2 linked regions of the Methanolobus zinderi genome follow. The protein of the gene in region 1 interacts with the protein of each later gene in a pairwise test. Links are inferred from orthologs where the notes say so. Each region holds a gene or a part of one and is shown on either strand. Other genes may lie near its edges. The genes, in order: sepS and pscS.

Region 1 (9,740 bases):
CAAAAATGGGCAAGGATGAGGCAGCTGCAACAGAGGAGCTTAAAAAATTCGATGCTGACTTCTACGTTATGATCAGTCCGAACTCAAGCGCACCAGGCCCGACCGCAGCACGCGAACTCTACAAGGACGTTCCATGCATCGTGATCTCAGACGGTCCTACCAAGAAGGACGACCGTGCAGCCCTTGAGGAAGCAGGATTCGGTTACATTATCATGACCGTTGACCCGCTTATCGGTGCAAAGACAGAATTCCTCGACCCAGTAGAGATGGCATCATTCAACTCAGATGCAATGAAGGTCCTTTCAACCTGCGGTGTTGTAAGGCTCATTCAGGAAGAACTCGACAAGGTCGCAGCAATGGCAGACGAAGGTAAGGAACTTGAACTTCCACACATCCTCGCAAAGCCAGAGAAGTGCATCGAGAGAGCAGGATTCAACAACCCATACGCAAAGGCAAAGGGTCTTGCAGCACTCCACATGGCCGACATGGTCGCAAAGATCAACTTCCCTGCATGCTTCATGATGAAGGAGATCGAGCAGGTCGCACTCACAACTGCAGCAGGTCACGAGATGATGCGCGCAGCAGCACAGATGGCAATCGAGGCAAGGGAAATCGAGAAGGCAAACGACAGTGTCTTCAGGCAGCCACACTCCAAGAAGGGCAAGCTGCTGACAAAGACAACCCTCTACGAGAAGCCACAGTAAAGTACCACCAGGTACTTTTCTTTACTTTTTTATGGATGCATTAACAGTCCTGATAATTGCAGTTGTAGTTTTTACCGTATTTGTTCTATTGACTGCCTATGCTCTTAAAATGGCTGTTCTCATGGGCAGAGAGGCCCGATCAAGAACGAATTCCGTGAATAACAAATCACGATCTGAGCAAGAAAACTCTGATGAGGATGATCCTTTTTCTTCTAAGTAGCCCATCAGAAGCTAGGAAAATAGTTTAAAAGGATTCCAGTGAGCCTGCATCAAACAATGCATAGCTCTACTGAAAACGCTATTATTGAAAATGATCTGTTTATTTAGGTTCTTCCTTTGCCCTTGGCATTGCAATGATCTCCCTGACCTGAATGCCGAAGAAATCGAATGAGTGTGCGGGTCTCAGTACCACAGAAACGTCAGCTCCCCAGCGTGTTCCGCCTATTGCAATTATCTCTGTGTCCTTTGATACCGGAATGTGTCCTGAGTCCGCTGCCATTATAGCACTTTCGATGGCAACCTTGAAACCTTTGCCAAACACGGCGCGCAGGGTGTCAGAGATCACATCTATGCGACTGGCACCACCAATGCGCTTTGATATGGCACGCTCCACACCAGAGAACATATGTGACTGGGTTGTCATTACAACTCCAAGCTCGTTGAGCTTCTTAAGTTTCTCCTCATCAACTTCCCACTTGCCGCTCTCTTTCAGGCCGTACTGGTGTGTGATGGCAATGATCTTCACATCCTGGTCCCTGAAGGCTTCAGCAGCCTTTAAGGCTGTCTCTCCGCTTGTGCTGGCCAGTACCACATATTTGATACCAAGCTCAGCAGCTCTTTCTGCAGATAGTTTTAGAAGCTCTTCTGTGTTCTCGGGTCCTACATCATCAAAATATGTTATTGATTTCTCCATCTTATCACCTTAAATTATGAACATATGATTGCTTTGTTTATCTGATATAAGTTATTTGTAAGTACAAACGATGCTCTTATCTATGTGGCAGATGTATATCTGTATCAGGGAGTTGACTTAGTTACTTTTGAAAGGTGATTTTGTGTCAGAAACAAATTATGACGATAACGATGTAAAGATAATCACAAGTGAAATAAAGTCTGAGAACCCTGTTATTATAGAAGGCTTTCCGGGGATTGGGCTGGTTGGTAATATCGCAAGTCAGCAGATAATAGACGAGCTGGAGATGGAGTACATAGGTTCTATGGACTCACGACATTTCCCTCCGATAGCCGTTCTCTATGAAGGGCTTATCAATATGCCTGTAAGGATCTATGAAAGTGTTGAGAACAACATCATTATGGTGGTTTCCGACATTCCTGTAAATCCGGTAGTGGCATATGATATCAGCAGGGCCTTCCTTGACTGGGCTCAATCCATCAACGTCAAGGAGATAGTTTCCCTTGCGGGAATCGCTACCATGAGTGAGGATCACCAGGTTTTCGGTGCGGCGACAAATGATGAGATGCTTGAGAAGATCAAGGATAAGGTGGAACTGTTCAAGATGGGAACAATATCCGGTATATCCGGAAGTATCATGTCCGAATGTCTTGTGCGTCACATATCTGCCATAAGTCTGCTTGGTTCGACCAGGAGCCAGAATCCTGACCCAAGGGCCGCGGCAGTCGTGATAGATGTGTTAAATGTTCTCTATGATCTTGATGTAGATACCGAAAGTCTGATAGAGCAGGCTGAGAAGATCGAGATAGAGATGCAAAGGCTTGCCGAGGATATCAGGACAAGCGAACAGCAGCCACCAGGTCCGAGAAAGGAATTCCCGATGTATGGGTGATAACAATGGAATACGTTGCATTAACCGGTTTATCTGAACGTGTAATTGCAGAGCTCAAACAGAACCGATTGCTTACCATTGAGATCCGAAGCCCGCATAATTTCTTTGCGGCAATGGATCTTAAGGTGGGTGAATTCCTCTTCCTCACACGTACCAGTGCTGATGATCTCACAGGCGGTACGACCGGTATAGTGGCAAGGTTGCTCAAACATCAGGTGGTTACCCAGAGGGTCATGCAAAGCGGCGATATGTACTATGAGGAACGTGAGATGACAACTCTGAGGCTGCAACTGGATCCCAGGTGCATAGCACGTATACGCAAGGTGCTGAGCAATAAGATCGGCGCGGTCTCAAAGGTCGATGCCGAGGAAATTCCTCTGTACAATGCACAGTAAAGTAGATCTATCAATCAAATGTCTCAGGGCTTTTCTCAAGCCCCTCTTCTATTTTTTCTATTATTTTGCCACTTATGCCAAGTGGGATCTCCGTATCTCTGTAATGGCTGTGTTTTCTGGATCCTTTGCAGCCAAAGGATAAGCCAAGTCCCTCGGTCAGAGGTCGTGTAGTACAATCCCCGCATATGGATGCTGCACCGATGCTACTGATATCAGGTGCTCTCCCGAAATGGTATGCATATGCCTGTATGATTCGCATCGCTTTTTCAGGTCTGAGGTATAGTACAAGCACATCAGGGATACTTTCACTTGAAGACAAAGGCTCGATTCGTATCGATCTGTAGTTCTTCCTGATACTGGGAAGCGATTCCACAGCCTTTCCTGCGGTTTCCTGATCCCTGTATCTTCCTGATCTCAAATAGTAGTCTGCAGGGCTTTTAGACGTTCTCCCAAGTACATAATCCCCTGCACTGCATCGCTGGTCTTTCATATGAAATGATTCTCCGTATCTGGCCTTATGTACAAGCTCGCAGTACAGTTGATCGGAAGAGTCTCCCTTTTCATTTTCAAAGGTAATGCAGACCGGTCCGCCCTCATCCATAAGTGACACTATATTTGGTATTTCAAGCGTTTTTTTCATTCAGGATTCTCCGTTTTTCGTTTAAGTTCCTCTCTGATCTCTCCCGCATGGTTGTGTGCAAGCCTGGTGGGCTCCGGAAGCTTGTATCCTTTAAGGCAATGTTGTACCACTTCAAGACTACTGTCCATGGATGCCTTGTTCCCGGGAGCTATGATTATCGGATTGCTTCTCTTATTGGATTTCAGCACCCAGCCGATCTGCTCCCCGTCTTCCATAAGCTTATGATGCTCTCCCGGAACCGTGGGCATTTCAGCATGACCGCAGAGTATCTTTTTGGAAACTCCGATAGTCGGGACATCCATAACTGCACCGAAATAAGCCGCCATGCCGGCTCTGATGGGGTGGTTGATGCCACAGGAATCAAATATTGTAATGTCCGGAAGTCTGGATGCCTTTAAAAAAGCAGAGACAATACCACAACCTTCCCTGAAGTTCAGGTATGTGGGTATGTAGGGAAGTCCGACTTCCCTTACAACATGTCTTTTTTCGATAACTTCCATGCTTTCGTAGTCGAGAACTATCATTGCACAGATGATCCTGTTGTCAAGGTACGAACAGTCCATACCTGCAACAGTCTCGATCTTATCAAAGCCGTCTTCCAGTTTTATCTTTTTGACAGCTTCGTGTTGTATTTCCCTTAGTTCTTTCAGACTTCGTTTTTGCGGATCGAACCACTCACGCAGTCTGTCCTTATTCAATCGTTGCCCTCACTGTTGTAAAGACCGGTCCACGGATATCGATCTTCTTCTTCTTGCCGGTGATGTAACGGTTTGCAAGAGGTTCCAGGCATATGTTGATCTCGGACGGGACCTTGACAATACGCACCCTTGTCTCAACCTCACTCTCGCCGTTTGCAACAGCTTCCTCTATGTCCCTGGCAGCCTTTGATGCAAAGGAATCAAGGAAACGCACACCTGTTCTGGCGGAGTGGTTCTCCATAGCCTTTTTCCATTTCTTGTTATCGGGTACGCCAAGGATGTCATTCTCGAACACAACGACTTCGTTGAATACTGCAGGTCCGCAGAGTTTGGTGTTCTCTTCGGGTTCGATAACACTGACCTTAACTGTTTTCTCCCCGACCTTACCTTCCCAGGCTGTGAACTCACAGGGACTTGGTGTGGAGCCGTTCTCCTCACACGTGGCAACGATGGCTTCAGCTATGTCCATACCTGCTGCGGTGTCGGGCACGTCTTCCACATAGATCATCTTTGCAAGCTCATCATCCGACATATTCCACTCGGTATATTGTGCGATCTGTGGATATATCAGTGAACGGATATCAGTTGCATTGTACAGTATCATAGCAAGCCTCTCGACTCCAAGTCCGAGATTCATAACGGGACAGGATATGCCATACTGTGCAAGGGCTGTGGGTGAATATATTCCAAAGGTCGCGATTTCCACCCAGCCGTCGGAGTACTTTGTCTTGGAACCCACAAGTTGCGGGTGATATGCGAATACCTCGATTTGTGTATCAGGCACGTAGTACTTGCTGCGTTTCTCATCCGGCCTGAACATGAACTTCTCGAAACCAAACTGTGATAATAAACTCTGGGCCACAGCCTTTCCATGATCCACTGTCACATCCTCATCCATGATCACACAGGATGCGGAGTAATATGTCATCAGACGTGCAGCATCCTCTTCCTGTTCTCTCCTGAAACAGCGATCAATGGAGAAAAGGTTGAACGGAGGTCTTGAACGCTCCTGAAGTGATGAGAGGCTGATGAACCATCCCGAGGTCATATGGCTTCTGAGTGTCCTTTTTGTGGATTGTGGTACCAGTTCCTTGAATTCAGGGAATACCTGGTCGATCATTTCAACCACAAGTGCGTCGGATACATTGATCGCAGAGGAGATTTCCGGGATAAGGTCGTCTCCTTCCACATCCCCTTTCTTGTAGGAGTGCAGTATCTTCCTGATGACCTCGATATCCTCGTCACTGACGTCCCCGAGAATACATTTTATATCACTTATGCACTCATCGGAGATACCGACATTAGGACGCGGCAGGCCGGCAAGGTAATAACACCTGTCAAGGACTGCAAGGGCCTCATGCCCGAACTGCTTGTGGACTTCCCTCTCATCTACTATGAGGGGATTCATCATCTCTTCAAAGCCCATGCGCAAATAGGCCTGGCGCAGCCTTGAGATCGTCTCGTATATGGGATGTGGCTTTCCGTAGTTGAGGGAAAGGTGAGGGTACTGTTCGTTCAGTCCTGTTTTTTTAACGAACTCTTTTCCCGCATTCCATGTACTGTCAAAATCTTCACTGGCTTTTTTCTTAATTTCCTCAGGATCGAATCTCATAAACAGTCCTCTTAAAGTAAACTAACTATGATACGGAAAACTAATCTATTTTTCTCTCGAACTCCCTCATGGCATTTTCCAGCTTAAGCTGTCTGATGGCTGTTGACACATCCCCGCGTGTACGTTCGAGTATCGCACGTGTGGTATCGGTCTTGTGTCTTAGGCCACGCGTCATGGCATCAGGGAAATCGAACATCATAAGTGCCGAGTAAATATCTTCCATAATGTCAAGAAATTCCTCAGCTTCGGAAGCTTGCTCCTTTCTTATAAGGTCAAGTATATGTCTTCTGAGCTCTCCATTCACATCTCCAAGACCACTAAGGTAGGCAGTATATTCTACTTCAAGTTCTTCTGGTCCGGGAATTGTTTCTGTCCGGGGACCCGTTTTGAGTAATTTCAAGACAATGGAACATTCCACAAATTCCTGCTGGGCATGTTCCACAAAACCTGAATTGTATACATCAGGGTGTCCCTGAAGCAGGGAATTCAGTCTTTTAAGCGAGTGGCTGGATTCTTCAAGGAGTGAGGCTGCCCTGTCAAACTTTCCCTTATGGATGCTTGACATTGCTTTTCTGCAGTTGCGCACAACCTCACGGGATGTTGTCAGGCTTTGCTCACGTGCAGCATCCTTTTCCTCTAGTTTAGCCCGAATCCTGTCTGAAATATCGATGATCATGTTTCCCCTTACGTTATTACAGCTGCAGAATACCATTTGCAGCCTGCTCCCTTTTCGGGAAAAAAAGATTCTTGCAGTCTTAAAACGACTGCATGTCATAAAAATATCAGTTTCAAAAGTATGAAGTATTTATCTTATTCATCAACAGGTATGGTCTCAAGCTGGCTGGCTACATCCCATATGAGTGTCCTGGTGTGAACGGGAATGTTCGGATCATTGCTTATATCTTCAAGCACTGATATGCTGGATGAAGTTCTCAGGAACAGTGGTTCGTCTTCTTTGCTTAATGTTTCCAGAACTTCGTTTGCAGAACGTCTGATGTTCCTTGGAACAGAATTGTCGTTTGCTATGTACTCCAATTTCTGCCTGCATTCTTCAATGACTTGCGCATAATCTGACATATGATCACCTTGATAATTTTAGAACGAAAATAAGGGTTACCTCAGTTATCCCTAAATAGTTACGTTCTATAAAAAGACTTTCATTGGTATATATTTTGCGTACCCAGGAGGGAACTCAATGACAAATACGAATGATGATATGGTAAAAAAGATTTCCAGAATGCTGGAGATTGGTGGCACTATGCTTGCGCAGCATTGTGATGTTTGCGGAGCGCCGATGTTCAGGTACCAGGGTAAGATCATGTGCCCTGTCTGTGATAGCGTAGCCGACCCGCGCGCAAAGATGCAGCAAAAGATGGAAAATGAAGCCATTCCTGTTAATGAGGCCGCCCCTGTAACCGCAGAAGTTTCTTCTGCAGGATCCGAGATGGATGGAATCAGGGTTCAGGCTACGATGGAAGATACTGTGAAAACGAATGTTCAACCACAGAGAACAGAACCAAAGATAACAGAAAAAGAGTCCGACGAATATTCTGCCGGCAAATCAGTTTCGCCTTCGGCAACAGAACTTGAGTCTCTGCTAATGCAAAAGATGATTTCACTTGCAAATTCCATGAATTCGGAGGATGATGTAAGAAAAGTCTCGGATCAGATGGATATGATCGAGAGATGTCTCTCAATAATTGACAAAATGAAAAAGACTCTTTGAAGCAAGAAGGGTGTTAAAAGTATGCGGATAACAATCCTGTTATCCCGTGTACTCCCTGCTTACGATCTCTCTAATTTTATTTGCAGTCTTTGGTCCGATGTTCTTCACTTTCAGGAGTTCATCGTAGTCTGCCCTGATTACATTCTCCACGCTTCCGAAATGCTTCAGGAGACTTTTTGCAGCACCGGGGCCTATATCGGAAATTGATGAAATGATATACTCCTGTTGTTCCGGCAACATGGGAGCAGCTTTTTTACCGTGCAGGCTGACCTCTCTTTTTTCTTCTGTCTGCTCTCTTTTTGCTATCTGCTTTATCAGGCTGGCAGTATCTTCCGCATCCCTTGTATACAGGACAGCCACTCCGAAATCAAGGGCTATGGAGGACAGTGCACCGTGTATTGCGGAAGGGTCTATCCTCCTGCTTGTGAACAGATTATCTCCCTCAAGTATAAGTACCGGCTTTTCGTATGTCCTGCTCAGGTTTGCTATCTGTTCGAAGAGCTTATGTTCGACAAGTGAGCCTGTAAAGTCCTCAGTGCTCTTCCTTTCCACAGCTACCCGGTCGCTCAGGATATAATCCCCTACTTCCAGTGTCTGAAGTGTAATATCCACACCCGCCTTATCTAGCGATCTGGCAACCGAGCTTTTCACTTCCCTCTGGTCCACTATGACCTTAGTTTTATCTCCATCAAAATCTGCCAGCTTTACCTGGTCTTTGTCATTGATATCATCAAGGGTTCTCTGGTACTCTCCGCTTTCCCGGGCAGGCATGGTCTTCTGGAGTGCCTGCATATTGCTCTGCATTTTTTTCTCTTTGGCAAGACTACTCCAGTAGTATCCCTCGTCCCTCGTTCCCTTTGTTACAAGTACCACCACACGCCCTTCATGCTTTCTTCCGGTCCTGCCCTTTCTCTGGATGCTGCGTATCTCAGAGGGAACCGGTTCATAGAAAAGCACAAGGTCGGTTGACGGGATGTCCAGTCCTTCCTCTGCAACTGATGTTGCCACAAGGGTGTTGTATTCCCCTGCCTTGAACATATCAATGATCTCTACCTGCTGTTTCTGCGTGAGACCCTTATCCTTATACTTGGATGCCTGTCCTACAAAACGTATGGGTCTTATCCCTTCTACCTCTGACAGGGCGTTTGTTATCATCTCTGCGGTATCACGGTAGTTTGCAAACACAATTACCCTTGATTCCGGTTTATTGTTGAGCTGTTCAAGGACTATCTGCTTTACGCGCTCCATTTTCGGATGCTCGCAGTCGCAGTCTTTGAGGCGGTGGACAACCTGCCTGATGTAAAGATCCTCTGCCAGACGTTTTGATGCCTTGCTTCCTTTTTTGCTACCTGCTTCATTGTCTAGCCTCTCCATATACATGCGTAAGGCACCAAGTCCCTGGGTCTCGGTGACCTCCACAGCATGGCTTAGCTTGAGAATCTCGGCAAGAATGGATATGGCAGTATATACCGATGGTTCCGGCATACCTCTGAGCTCCCCCTGCAGTCTCTGCTGCAGCATAAGCAGGTCCTTCTTGGAAACATATCTTTTATTGTAAATGGGATAGCCTGCATCCGTGAGTCTCTTGTACCTGTCCTCGAGCACCTTCTCCAGCAGGCTCTTTATCTCCTTCATCTCTGCCGGAAGATCGATACGCTTCCATTCGATGTCTTTCTTCTGAATATAAGGCGCCACGTCCCTGTCCGTTTCAGTCTTGACGGCAACAGATTCAATTCGGAGTACTTCACAGACCTCCGCTACTTTTTCATCGGAGCTGCCGGGACTTGCCGTAATTCCCAGACAGAGTGGGTCCTTTGAGATATCAAAATATTTCTCCGCGATATATGTATAGGCGTAGTTCCCGGTAGCACGATGTGCCTCATCAAAAGTTATATGGGTTACATCTTTGAGATCGATGCGTTTTGTGAGGACATCGTTCTCGATTACCTGGGGGGTGGAAACGATCACCCGTCCGCTTTTCCATAAATCTTCCCTTTGTGAGGGGCTGATGCTGCCCGTAAAGGTGAGTACTTCCTCTTCGGGTATGTTCAGTACCTTGCGGAAAAAAGATGCGTGTTGCTCAACGAGTGGTTTTGTGGGCGAAAGTACCAGCACTTTCCCGCCTGCTTTTTCCAGGCGTGATGCAATGACAAGAAGAGC
Region 2 (9,677 bases), 2.0 Mb from region 1 along the record:
ATATGTGAACATTGACAGAAAATCAAGGACAATCTCCGTAGTTCCTAAAACAAAGACTCCTCCTGAGCTATGTGAGGGCGATATAGTAATTGGCGGTATCACCAACTTGCGCGATTCTGTGGTTCTGGTAGATATAGGCGGGATCAAGGGCAAAGGAGAGCGTGAGTTCCAGATGGATGGCCTTGCAGCGATCCATGTTTCAAATGTGAGGGATTCCTATGTCAAGAACCTTTCACAGGAATTCTCCATGTCCGATATTGTCAAGGCAAAGGTCATTAATACCCAGAACATGAGGCTTACCACATCCGAGAAATCACTTGGTGTTATGAAGGCTTACTGCTCAAGATGCAGGAGCGAGCTTCAGATGGACGGTAAAAGACTCAAATGTCCTTCATGCGGACGCACCGAAAAGAGAAAAGTGTCCTCCGACTACGGAACCGGCATTTTCTGATATTACAAATAATCTGTTTCAGGTGAGAAAAAGATGGAATTAAAGATCATTGACAAGACTGATGACGAGATGCATCTTGAGATAAAGGGAGAGACACATACCCTTCTTAACATGCTCAAATCAGTTCTCCTTGATGACGAGAGGGTTCAGATAGCAACTTACGATATGAAGCATGTATCTATCAGTGATCCTGTACTGTTTGTTAAAACAGATGGTGCTGACCCCATAGACGTCGTGAAGGATGCTCTGAAAGAACTTATTTCCCAGTGTGACGAGTTCGTTTCGGTTTTTACCACTGCAGTTAATGCATAAGTTCAAAAAGACACCTTAAGTGTTCCTTCCTGATAATACGGGAAGGTTTTATTTTTCTATTGTTTTATAAGCCAATGTTTGCGGTAATTTTATACCTTAAGGCATGGCCTAATATTCGATAAATGCAATATTGATCAGAGGAGGTACAATGAAGGTAATTGCTTTTAACGGAAGTCCCAGAAAGGAAGGGAATACTTCCATGCTGGTGAATTATGTTTTTGAAGAGCTCGAGAAGGAAGGGATCGAGACCGAGATGATAAATCTCACAGGCGAGAAACTGCGGGGATGTACGGCCTGCATGAAATGTTTCGAGACCCAGGACAGGAAATGCATATTCGATGATGATCCTGTGAACGGATGGATAGCTAAAATGGATGAAGCTGATGGCATCATACTCGCATCGCCTACTTATTTTTCAGATGTCACAACCGAGATGAAGGCCCTGATAGACAGGGCAGGTTTTGTGTCCAAGGCAAACGGGGATCTTCTTGCCAGAAAGACAGGAGCTGCTGTTGTGGCGGTACGCAGGGCGGGTTCGATCCATGTATACGATACGCTGAACCATTTCTTCGGGATCAGCCAGATGGTGGTTCCGGGATCGAGTTACTGGAACATGGGGCTTGGTCTTGCTGAGGGTGATGTTGCCGGCGATGAGGAAGGAATTCAGACCATGCGCAATCTTGGAAAGAATATGGCGTGGCTTATGCAGAAGCTATACGGATAGTTTTTAACGAATGCTCTTAATTATTAATTAGTAGTATGTGTCTGGAATACCGGACGAACAACAGGAAATCGGTGAACATATGGTACTTGATGATGCAGCACTTCAGAAATTCAGTTTTATCCCACGTGGAATGAAGGACGCGATAAATATCGATCCTCTCCAGACAGGCGGCAAGCTTACGGAAGATGCAAAACGTACACTTCTTGAATGGGGAGACGGCTATTCTGTCTGTGACTATTGTGGCGGAGTGCTGGACCTGATCAAGAAGCCTCCTATCGAGGAGTTCGTGCACAGCGTTCTCCCGGAGTTCTTGAACACGGATGAGGTGAGAGTCACCCACGGAGCAAGGGAGTCAAAGTTTGCTGTTATGCACTCCATGGCTGAGAAGGGTGACTACATTGTGCTGGATGAGCTTGCGCATTACTCTTCATTCGTTGCTGCCCAGAGGGCGGGACTCAATATCAGGACCGTTCCACATAGTGGCAGCCCGGACTATAAGACCGATGTGGAAGCATATGCAACTGTTATCGAGGAAATTACCCGGGAGACCGGTAAAGCCCCTGCACTTGCACAGGTGACCTATCCTGATGGCAGCTACGGAAACCTTGCGGATGTAAACAGGATATCCGATCTCTGCCACAGGTATGATGTACCCCTGATGGTCAACGGTGCATATTCTGTGGGAAGGATGCCCATTGATGCAAAGAAGATGGGTGCTGACTTTATTGTGGGAAGCGGACACAAATCTATGGCTGCTTCCGGTCCTGTGGGTCTGCTCGGTGTGAAAGAGGATTATGCTGATATAGTCTTCAGGAAGTCTCCCACCCACAAGAACAAGGAAGTAGAACTTCTGGGATGTACCGTGAGGGGCGCTCCTATCATGACCATGATGGCCTCGTTCCCGCACGTTGTGGAGCGTACAAGGAACTGGTATGATGAGGTTGCCGATGCACGCTGGTTCTCTTCAAGGTTGGAGGATCTTGGTATCATGCAGATGGGCGATAAGCCCCATGACCATGACCTGATGTTCTTTAAGGCTCCGGTGCTCTATGATATCTCACAGACCGCCAAGAAGGGACGTTATTTCCTGTACAGAGAATTAAAACAGAGGAATATCCACGGCATTAAATCCGGTCTTACGAAATACTTCAAGCTCAGCACTTTCCAGGTGGGTAGAGAAAACTTAAAATATGTTGCAGACTCCTTTGAGGAAATCATTGACAAGTATCAGAAGAAGGAGTAAGGCCCTTCTGATTACTGGCAATAAAATTTGAATGCCTTTTAGCCACGCAAAAAGTAATCAGATAATGCCCGACAAGAAGTCACCCCGAACAACACAAGCTGACGAAGCGTTAAACAAGTATAAAGATAAGGCAAGGACGTTCAGCAAGGATTTCAGTAAACTGATAATCCTTTTTATTTTAGGTGTCCTTCCACTTGAAACTGTGATAATAGCCAACAATCAGGAACTGATAACGGTTCCTGGTCTGGTGCTCGCCTTCCTGGAAACCACTGTCCTCTTATTGATGGCTTTTATTATGGCGACCGTGCTTATAAAACTGACAGTTTACCTGATCCCCGACAGCTTTGGTAATGCAGGCGAGCAGGAAGAGAAGATTCTGTTGAGCAAGATGTATATGGCTTTCATATACTCTGTGGCGGCATTGGTTGTTTTCTGGCAGCTTGGCCTGAGCCTTCAGAACATAGCCATATTCCTTGGTTTGCTTACCACGGGTTTTGCCTTTGCGCTCAGGGATATCCTGCTCTCCTACTTTGCATGGTTCATATTGCTGACAAAGAAACCATTCAAGATAGGCGACTATATAGAAGTGGGCGAGGAAGAGGGAATCGTGAAGCATGTAGGCTTGTTCTACGTTGTGGTAGATCCCTACCCTCATGTGTACAGCGATTTCTATAAGATCCCGAACAAGACCTTCCTTGAGAACTCAATAAGAAACCATGGCAGGGGCAGGTTCAAACTCAGTTTTGACCTCTACCTTGAGGAAATCCCAGCATACCTGGATGAGAGGATCGAGAAGATAAGGGAAAAGGCCGGATCCATCGGTCACGGTGATGCGCTTTTCCATCTTGGCTCCGACCAGGACGGCGTGAAACTTATAACCGAATACAAATCCACCTTCGAGGCCAGGGACAGGATACGCCACCAGCTTATCAGCATAATCCTGGAAGAGCTAGGTCTCACAGGAGCCCCTGATATCGCCGGCATCCACGAGAACAAAGCTGTGAGCTATTCGATCTGAAAGATGGATATGATGCTTGAAGAGCTGACGATTACTAGTAATCGATTCTTCTTTTTTCAGATATGTTCTGTCAACCATTGCCTGTAATAGTTTAGTTGTTCAGGTGTGTGAAAGAAATGTTCGCCATTCTCCATTACTTTCAGGCTGCAATTGAATTCCTTTGCAAAAGAATTCACAAAATCAAATTCGCAAAGTTTGTCTTCTTTTCCGTATAGAATTGCAGTCGGGATATCCCAGCGAACCACAGGATTATCTTTAACATAGCAATAATAATCCCAGTATAATGTCTGTCCGACGGGAGTGGGGATTTCCTTCTCAATCTCTAACTGTTCCTTGCTTACGTTGAACCCTGTCATTAGATTGTCAATGATGCGTTCCATGTTGACAACGGGGGAAAGGAACAGGCATTTCTGTAGGGGCATTTCCTTATACGCAAGCAAACTGAAGTACGCTCCCATGCTGCAGGCAAATAAGGAAATATCAGTAGCTTTTGTTCGTGCATGGTCCATGATTTTACAAAGGTCGCTGACACAGTTCTGAACCTTGCAGGTTACAGGCTCATCTTTTCTGTCTCCATGCTGCGCCAGATCAAAACTAAGTACCTGATAACCCAATGGAATCGTTTCTTCAGCAAGAATGGAAATTGGAGTGTCAGTTTTGTGTGACATGTTTCCATGCACTGCCACATACAGTTTTGAACTGTCCTCACCCCATAATACAGCCGGTATATTGTCGATCATTAAATCGTGTTTAATCATAATTTTCTTCCTTGAGAAGTTTAATTGCTGGATACCTAAAAAAGCTTGCATTGGGAAAAATCCGAAGAAATTGCTGCTGCATTGAATAAAATTAATCCAAAGGATTCGGGTTTAAGCTCAAATATCGTTTTATGTGGGTGACTCTTTCCATCACCACAAAATCTATAATCTCAGTCTGCAATACAAATTATAGATGTTTTTAACGTGCGGCTGTGGTTTAGCGGTATGACAGAGGCTTCCCAAGCCTTTAACCCGGGTTCGAATCCCGGCAGCCGCAATAAAACAATTATATCAATGTTTCTAAATAATCCTGTTATTTAGGATGTTACTAGTATAATTAATTGGAGTTAACACAAAATAATGATTTTTCTAAACCTCGTCTGAAATTAACAGAGATTGTCTTGACTTTTAAATCTCTCATTAATATAATCTGCAGTTATATGGGCGTCTATGGTAAAGCACATACTTTTAATTGGTCGCAAGGAAAGTAAGCTGCAAAATGAAGCTAAAATCCTGACGGGGTAAAACCCGATCATGAAACAAACTTCATTAACTTGTAGTCAAAAATGAAGTAAAATACAGAACGGATTAAAAACCGGTTCTGCAATTGGCTTCATGCCTTGTGACCATCATATTATTCCTTCTCCGCATCGTGACACCAGAACTAAGCAAGATGGCAGATTGTAACCAGTAAAAGAAAATAATTGCTGACCTTATGGTGTCATCTACTCTCTTTCTCCTGGTAATAGGTTTGTGGTGGTAAATGTGGTTTGATAAATCTACAATTTTCATCTGAGTATTCTTCTAAATCCACTCAATCCCTACACTAAGTGTCGAATAAAGCATTTGTACTTTGAAACCAGCTTAGAAAAGTACGGCAAGATTTAAAACTAATATCGTTTATATGAAATGTTTATTCTTTGTATATCATATGAAGGGATAGTATGAAAATTGTAATCATCGGAGCCGGTGAAGTCGGGTTTCATATTGCAAAGGCACTTCATCAGGCAAATGACATCATTATCATTGATCAGAGTGAGCAAGCATGCGAACGTGCTGATCAACTCGATGTTCAGGTCATACAGGGTAATGGTGCTGATGTTTCAATTCTCAATACTGTGCTTGATGATGCTGACCTTCTTGCTGCAGTTACGGGTTCTGATGAGGTAAACATTGTTGCCTGTATGGCATCAAAGCTTCTAGTTAAAGATAGTAGGCATGTGAACACAGTTGCAAGAGTAAGTAATCCGGATTATATTGACAAACCTATTGCTGAACGTCCGCAGATAGGCATAGATACAATGATATGTCCTGAACTGACACTTGCCTCGGAAGTTGCCGAAATTCTGGCAATTCCCTATGCTATAGGTGCTGAATACTTTGCAGAGGGCAAAGTGGAGATGATGGAGTTTTCCATAGCGGAGGATAATAAACTAATTGGTCAAAATCTCCAGGAACTTAATCTTGCCAATTGTTGTATAGTTAGTGCAGTTTTCAGAGATGCACAGGTGATCATACCTCGCGGGCAGGATACTATACAGGAAAACGATCACATTGTCGTCATCGGAAAACCTGCCGCAATGAAAGAAGTTCGTGACATGTTCGGTGAAAAGGCAGGCAAACATAGCGATGTCATGATTATAGGTGGAGGAATTGTAGGCTTCTATCTTGCGAAACTTGTCTCTATGGGTGAATTCAATTTAAAGATTATTGAGGCTAACAAGGCACGTTCTGTGCAAATTGCAGAAGAACTGCCAGACACGCTTGTGCTTAATGGTGATGGTACAGACATCAATCTCCTTAAAGACGAAGGTGTTGGAGATATGGACGTTGTCATAGCGGTGACCAATAGTGACGAAAAAAATCTCCTTTGCGCACTTATAGCTAAACATCTCGGAGCGAAGAAGGTAATAGCCAGGGCTGATCGTTCTGATTATGTTTCACTTTTTGAGATGGTCGGCATAGATAGTGCAGTAAGCCCCCGACAAACCACGGTAAATGAGGTTCTAAAACTCACTATGGACCAGGGAATTGAGACCGTTACGACCATCGAAGGTGAAAAAGCGGAGATCGTTGAATATACAGCTTCTAAGAAATCAAAGATTGTAGGAAAACCATTGAAAAAAGTCAAGTTCCCTTCGGGTTCTATTGTAAGTATGGTTGTCCATAATGGTAACACCGTTGTTCCCCGGGGTGACTATGTTATAGAAGAAGGGGACAGAGTAGTGGTTTTTGCTCTGCAATCAGCAAACACTAAAGTCGAAAAACTGTTCAAGTGAAAGATCAGGAACGTTAAAAAATGAACTATACGATCATTTTTAATTTTGCAGGCAACTTATTGAAGTTTTTAAGCCTCGTAATGGTCGTGCCTCTGCTTGTAGCTGTCTATTATGGCGAATCTTTGTTGCCTTTTGGAATAACAATAGCTATCACAGGTATTCTTGGCATTATCTTATCTCGTGTCTATAGAGTTGAAGGTGAGTGGAAAGTAAAAGAAGGACTGGCAATTGTAGTTTTTGCATGGATAACGGCTGCAATTTTCGGATCAATCCCCTTTATGCTTGAAGGCGTTTCGGTCATCAACTCCATATTCGAAACAATGTCGGGTTTTACATCCACCGGAGCCACTGTTTTGGTCGATATTGAGGCATACTCTAAAAGTCTTCTTTTCTGGCGTAGTATGACACAATGGATAGGTGGAATGGGAATTATTGTATTGTTCATAGCAATTCTTCCTAAACTTGGTGTTGCCGGAAGACAACTGTTCCGTGCAGAAGCTCCGGGACCCATGGAAGACAAATTAAAACCAAGAATCAGGAGCACTGCTAAAACATTATGGTCAGTGTACTTCGTTATATCTTCACTTGAAGTGGTAGCTTTGTTGTTAGCCGGTCTTTCCCTTTACGATGCTGTAACACATACGTTCTCAACAATGGGATGTGGCGGTTTCTCGCCATATGGAGAGGGAATCGCCGCTTTTAATAGTCCTCTGGTAGAAAGCATTATAACTCTGTTCATGTTTGCCGCAGGTGCAAACTTCGCTCTCTATTACAGAACAATCTTTTCTGACAGGAGCAGCCTGATCAAAGATGAAGAGTTCAGAACATATAGCTTAATACTAATATCCCTGACACTTGTATTGTCAGTGGTTCTATGGCAGGATGCTTACCAGAACATCTTTGAATCATTCAGATATGCCATATTCCAAGTAGTTTCCATATCCACAGCCACAGGGTTTGCAACTGTGGACTTTAACATGTGGTCTGATTCTGCCAAGTTTGTTCTGCTTGCTGCCATGTTCGTAGGCGGAACTGCTGGTTCGGCAGCAGGTGGTGTAAAAGTTGTTAGATCACTTTTGTTCGTGAAATTAAGTTTTAGGGAACTGTTCAGGCTACTTCATCCAAAGTCTGTCAGACCTATAAAGTTCAACGGCAAGGCTGTTCCAGAAAACGTTATTATGTCTGTTGTTTCTTTTTTGGGCCTATACATACTTTTATCATTCTTCACAGCCTCTGTACTTGCCCTGCAGGGAGTTGACATTGTAAGTTCGTTGACGGCATCCTTTGCCACCATTGGAAATATAGGCCCCGGATTTAATATAGTAGGGCCTTATGCTAATTTTGACGTAATCCCTTTCCTTGGAAAGGTTATGCTAATAGGCAATATGCTATTTGGAAGATTGGAATTGCTTACTGTCTTTGTTTTGTTCTTGCCTGAGTTTTGGGAAGAATAATCAGAATTGATTTAATTATAATCAATTTCAGACTGTGCCATATATATGGCTATACATCCTGTTCCTAGAGCAGTGATAATTAAGGAAACAGTATTTCCTGTCTGAATATGCCACAATCCTCCCGTAACTGATAACAAGATACCTATACTTAACGCTACATTCTTCATAACAGATATCTATTAATTATCATACTTTTAGAATTCGGCTCACTAATTGAAAGTTATTGAATGGGGGATTATGACATGTTCGCATATAATCACGTTTCCTTGACCCACAGGTAGCTTCCACCGGCTTCGGGAATGGCAGAACCAAGCTCTGCATATGCAAGCCCGGTAAAAGTTGCGATTATACCATTCAATAGAAACGCAAGCAGGACAGCAGGTCCGGCTATTCCTGTAGCGATGCCGGTGAGCGCGAAAATACCCGCACCGATCATCCCGGCAATCCCTATCATCGTTATATCAAAAAGTGTAAGGTCCCTGCTCAGGCTAACTCGGATATCATCATCTATTGGCACATTAGATTAGAAAAACACTCTCATACATAATATTTTCCGTATATGTCCGGTTTAAATACACAATCTCAAAGACAGTCAATTCAACATTTTCATAATTGTTAAATAGGCAATAAATTTATAAAAGGGTTGGAATATACCACTTTATGAGGAATATAAATGTATGTTAACTTCCATTGCATGAATCCGCAATGTAGCTGCCTCATAAACAAGGAAATACGGCAAGATCGTATCGCGTTTATGGGTATGGGGAATGAGGGCACGTTCAGTATGCTTTCACCGTGCCCCAGGTGTGGATATCCCAATACACTGACCATAGGGTCAGGAAGTCAGGTTACGGGGATAGGAAATCAGCAGATAGGAGCAGGAGATCAGTTAATAGGACTGGAAAACAGGCTGATGAAACTCAGGCATCAGTTCATCAAAGCAAATAACCAGCTTATAAGTATAAGCTAAAAATACCGTAAAATATCGCTTCATTGATCAGCAGCCTGTAACGTGCTACGTTACAGCATTTTTTTTACATTCCTGGTCATTTACTTACTTTGACGTTTTTTCTGAAACGAAACTTCAGGCAGATCTTATACCACATTCAGCGTTTTGTGAGATCAAATTTCTTTTAAGAATATGTGAGATGTGGCTGAGAGGAAACAGGTAGCCACGTTTTATTCTTAAAATAGAAAATAGGATTTAATCAGATTCTCTCAGGGGAAGAGTCTGATATTCTCCACGGACCCGTATGTTGAAGGTAATATCATATCAACAGTAGCTGTTGCTCCTGCTTCGGGAGTAAGGACTATCTTCACTTCTGTCCTGGGATAGAGATTGAGTCCTGAATATTTCAGAGGTGCTGCCCCGCCTTCACCGCCTGTGGAATCTACGAGGTAGAGATAGTCGTGTGCAGTAGCTGTTGTGCTTGTAGTA

What was found.
Region 2: the proteins of sepS (region 1) and pscS interact in binary tests that used the Methanocaldococcus jannaschii proteins (3 or more experiments, as listed by UniProt). The link is inferred for Methanolobus zinderi from one-to-one orthologs.

What each region holds. Positions count from the first base shown.
Region 1 is NZ_CP058215.1:316,826-326,565, forward strand. What follows is about bases 3,545-6,433. They hold sepS (O-phosphoserine--tRNA ligase), read right to left. Parts: upstream 5,855-6,433; coding sequence 4,235-5,854; downstream 3,545-4,234. Other genes in these bases: HWN40_RS01545 (endonuclease V), read right to left, coding at 3,545-4,242; HWN40_RS01555 (translin family protein), read right to left, coding at 5,895-6,433. Outside these bases: HWN40_RS01520 (F420-dependent methylenetetrahydromethanopterin dehydrogenase), read left to right, coding at 1-704; HWN40_RS13465 (hypothetical protein), read left to right, coding at 736-924; HWN40_RS01525 (pyruvate kinase alpha/beta domain-containing protein), read right to left, coding at 1,024-1,617; HWN40_RS01530 (proteasome assembly chaperone family protein), read left to right, coding at 1,760-2,509; HWN40_RS01535 (DUF473 domain-containing protein), read left to right, coding at 2,515-2,904; HWN40_RS01540 (DUF169 domain-containing protein), read right to left, coding at 2,915-3,544; more of HWN40_RS01545, read right to left, coding at 3,541-3,544; more of HWN40_RS01555, read right to left, coding at 6,434-6,530; HWN40_RS01560 (stationary phase-response protein), read right to left, coding at 6,665-6,931; HWN40_RS01565 (Sjogren's syndrome/scleroderma autoantigen 1 family protein), read left to right, coding at 7,050-7,580; HWN40_RS01570 (DEAD/DEAH box helicase), read right to left, coding at 7,620-9,740. UniProt on the Methanocaldococcus jannaschii protein: Catalyzes the attachment of O-phosphoserine (Sep) to tRNA(Cys).
Region 2 is NZ_CP058215.1:2,360,961-2,370,637, reverse strand. What follows is about bases 823-3,648. They hold pscS (O-phospho-L-seryl-tRNA:Cys-tRNA synthase), read left to right. Parts: upstream 823-1,566; coding sequence 1,567-2,730; downstream 2,731-3,648. Other genes in these bases: HWN40_RS11615 (mechanosensitive ion channel domain-containing protein), read left to right, coding at 2,795-3,648; HWN40_RS11625 (flavodoxin family protein), read left to right, coding at 912-1,487. Also shown: HWN40_RS11635 (exosome complex RNA-binding protein Csl4), read left to right, coding at 1-451; HWN40_RS11630 (DNA-directed RNA polymerase subunit L), read left to right, coding at 485-763; more of HWN40_RS11615, read left to right, coding at 3,649-3,748; HWN40_RS11610 (alpha/beta hydrolase), read right to left, coding at 3,805-4,506; Trk system potassium transporter TrkA, read left to right, coding at 5,451-6,785; HWN40_RS11595 (TrkH family potassium uptake protein), read left to right, coding at 6,806-8,239; HWN40_RS11590 (amino acid permease), read right to left, coding at 8,496-8,756; HWN40_RS11585 (hypothetical protein), read left to right, coding at 8,994-9,209; HWN40_RS11580 (archaellin/type IV pilin N-terminal domain-containing protein), read right to left, coding at 9,458-9,677. UniProt on the Methanocaldococcus jannaschii protein: Converts O-phospho-L-seryl-tRNA(Cys) (Sep-tRNA(Cys)) to L-cysteinyl-tRNA(Cys) (Cys-tRNA(Cys)).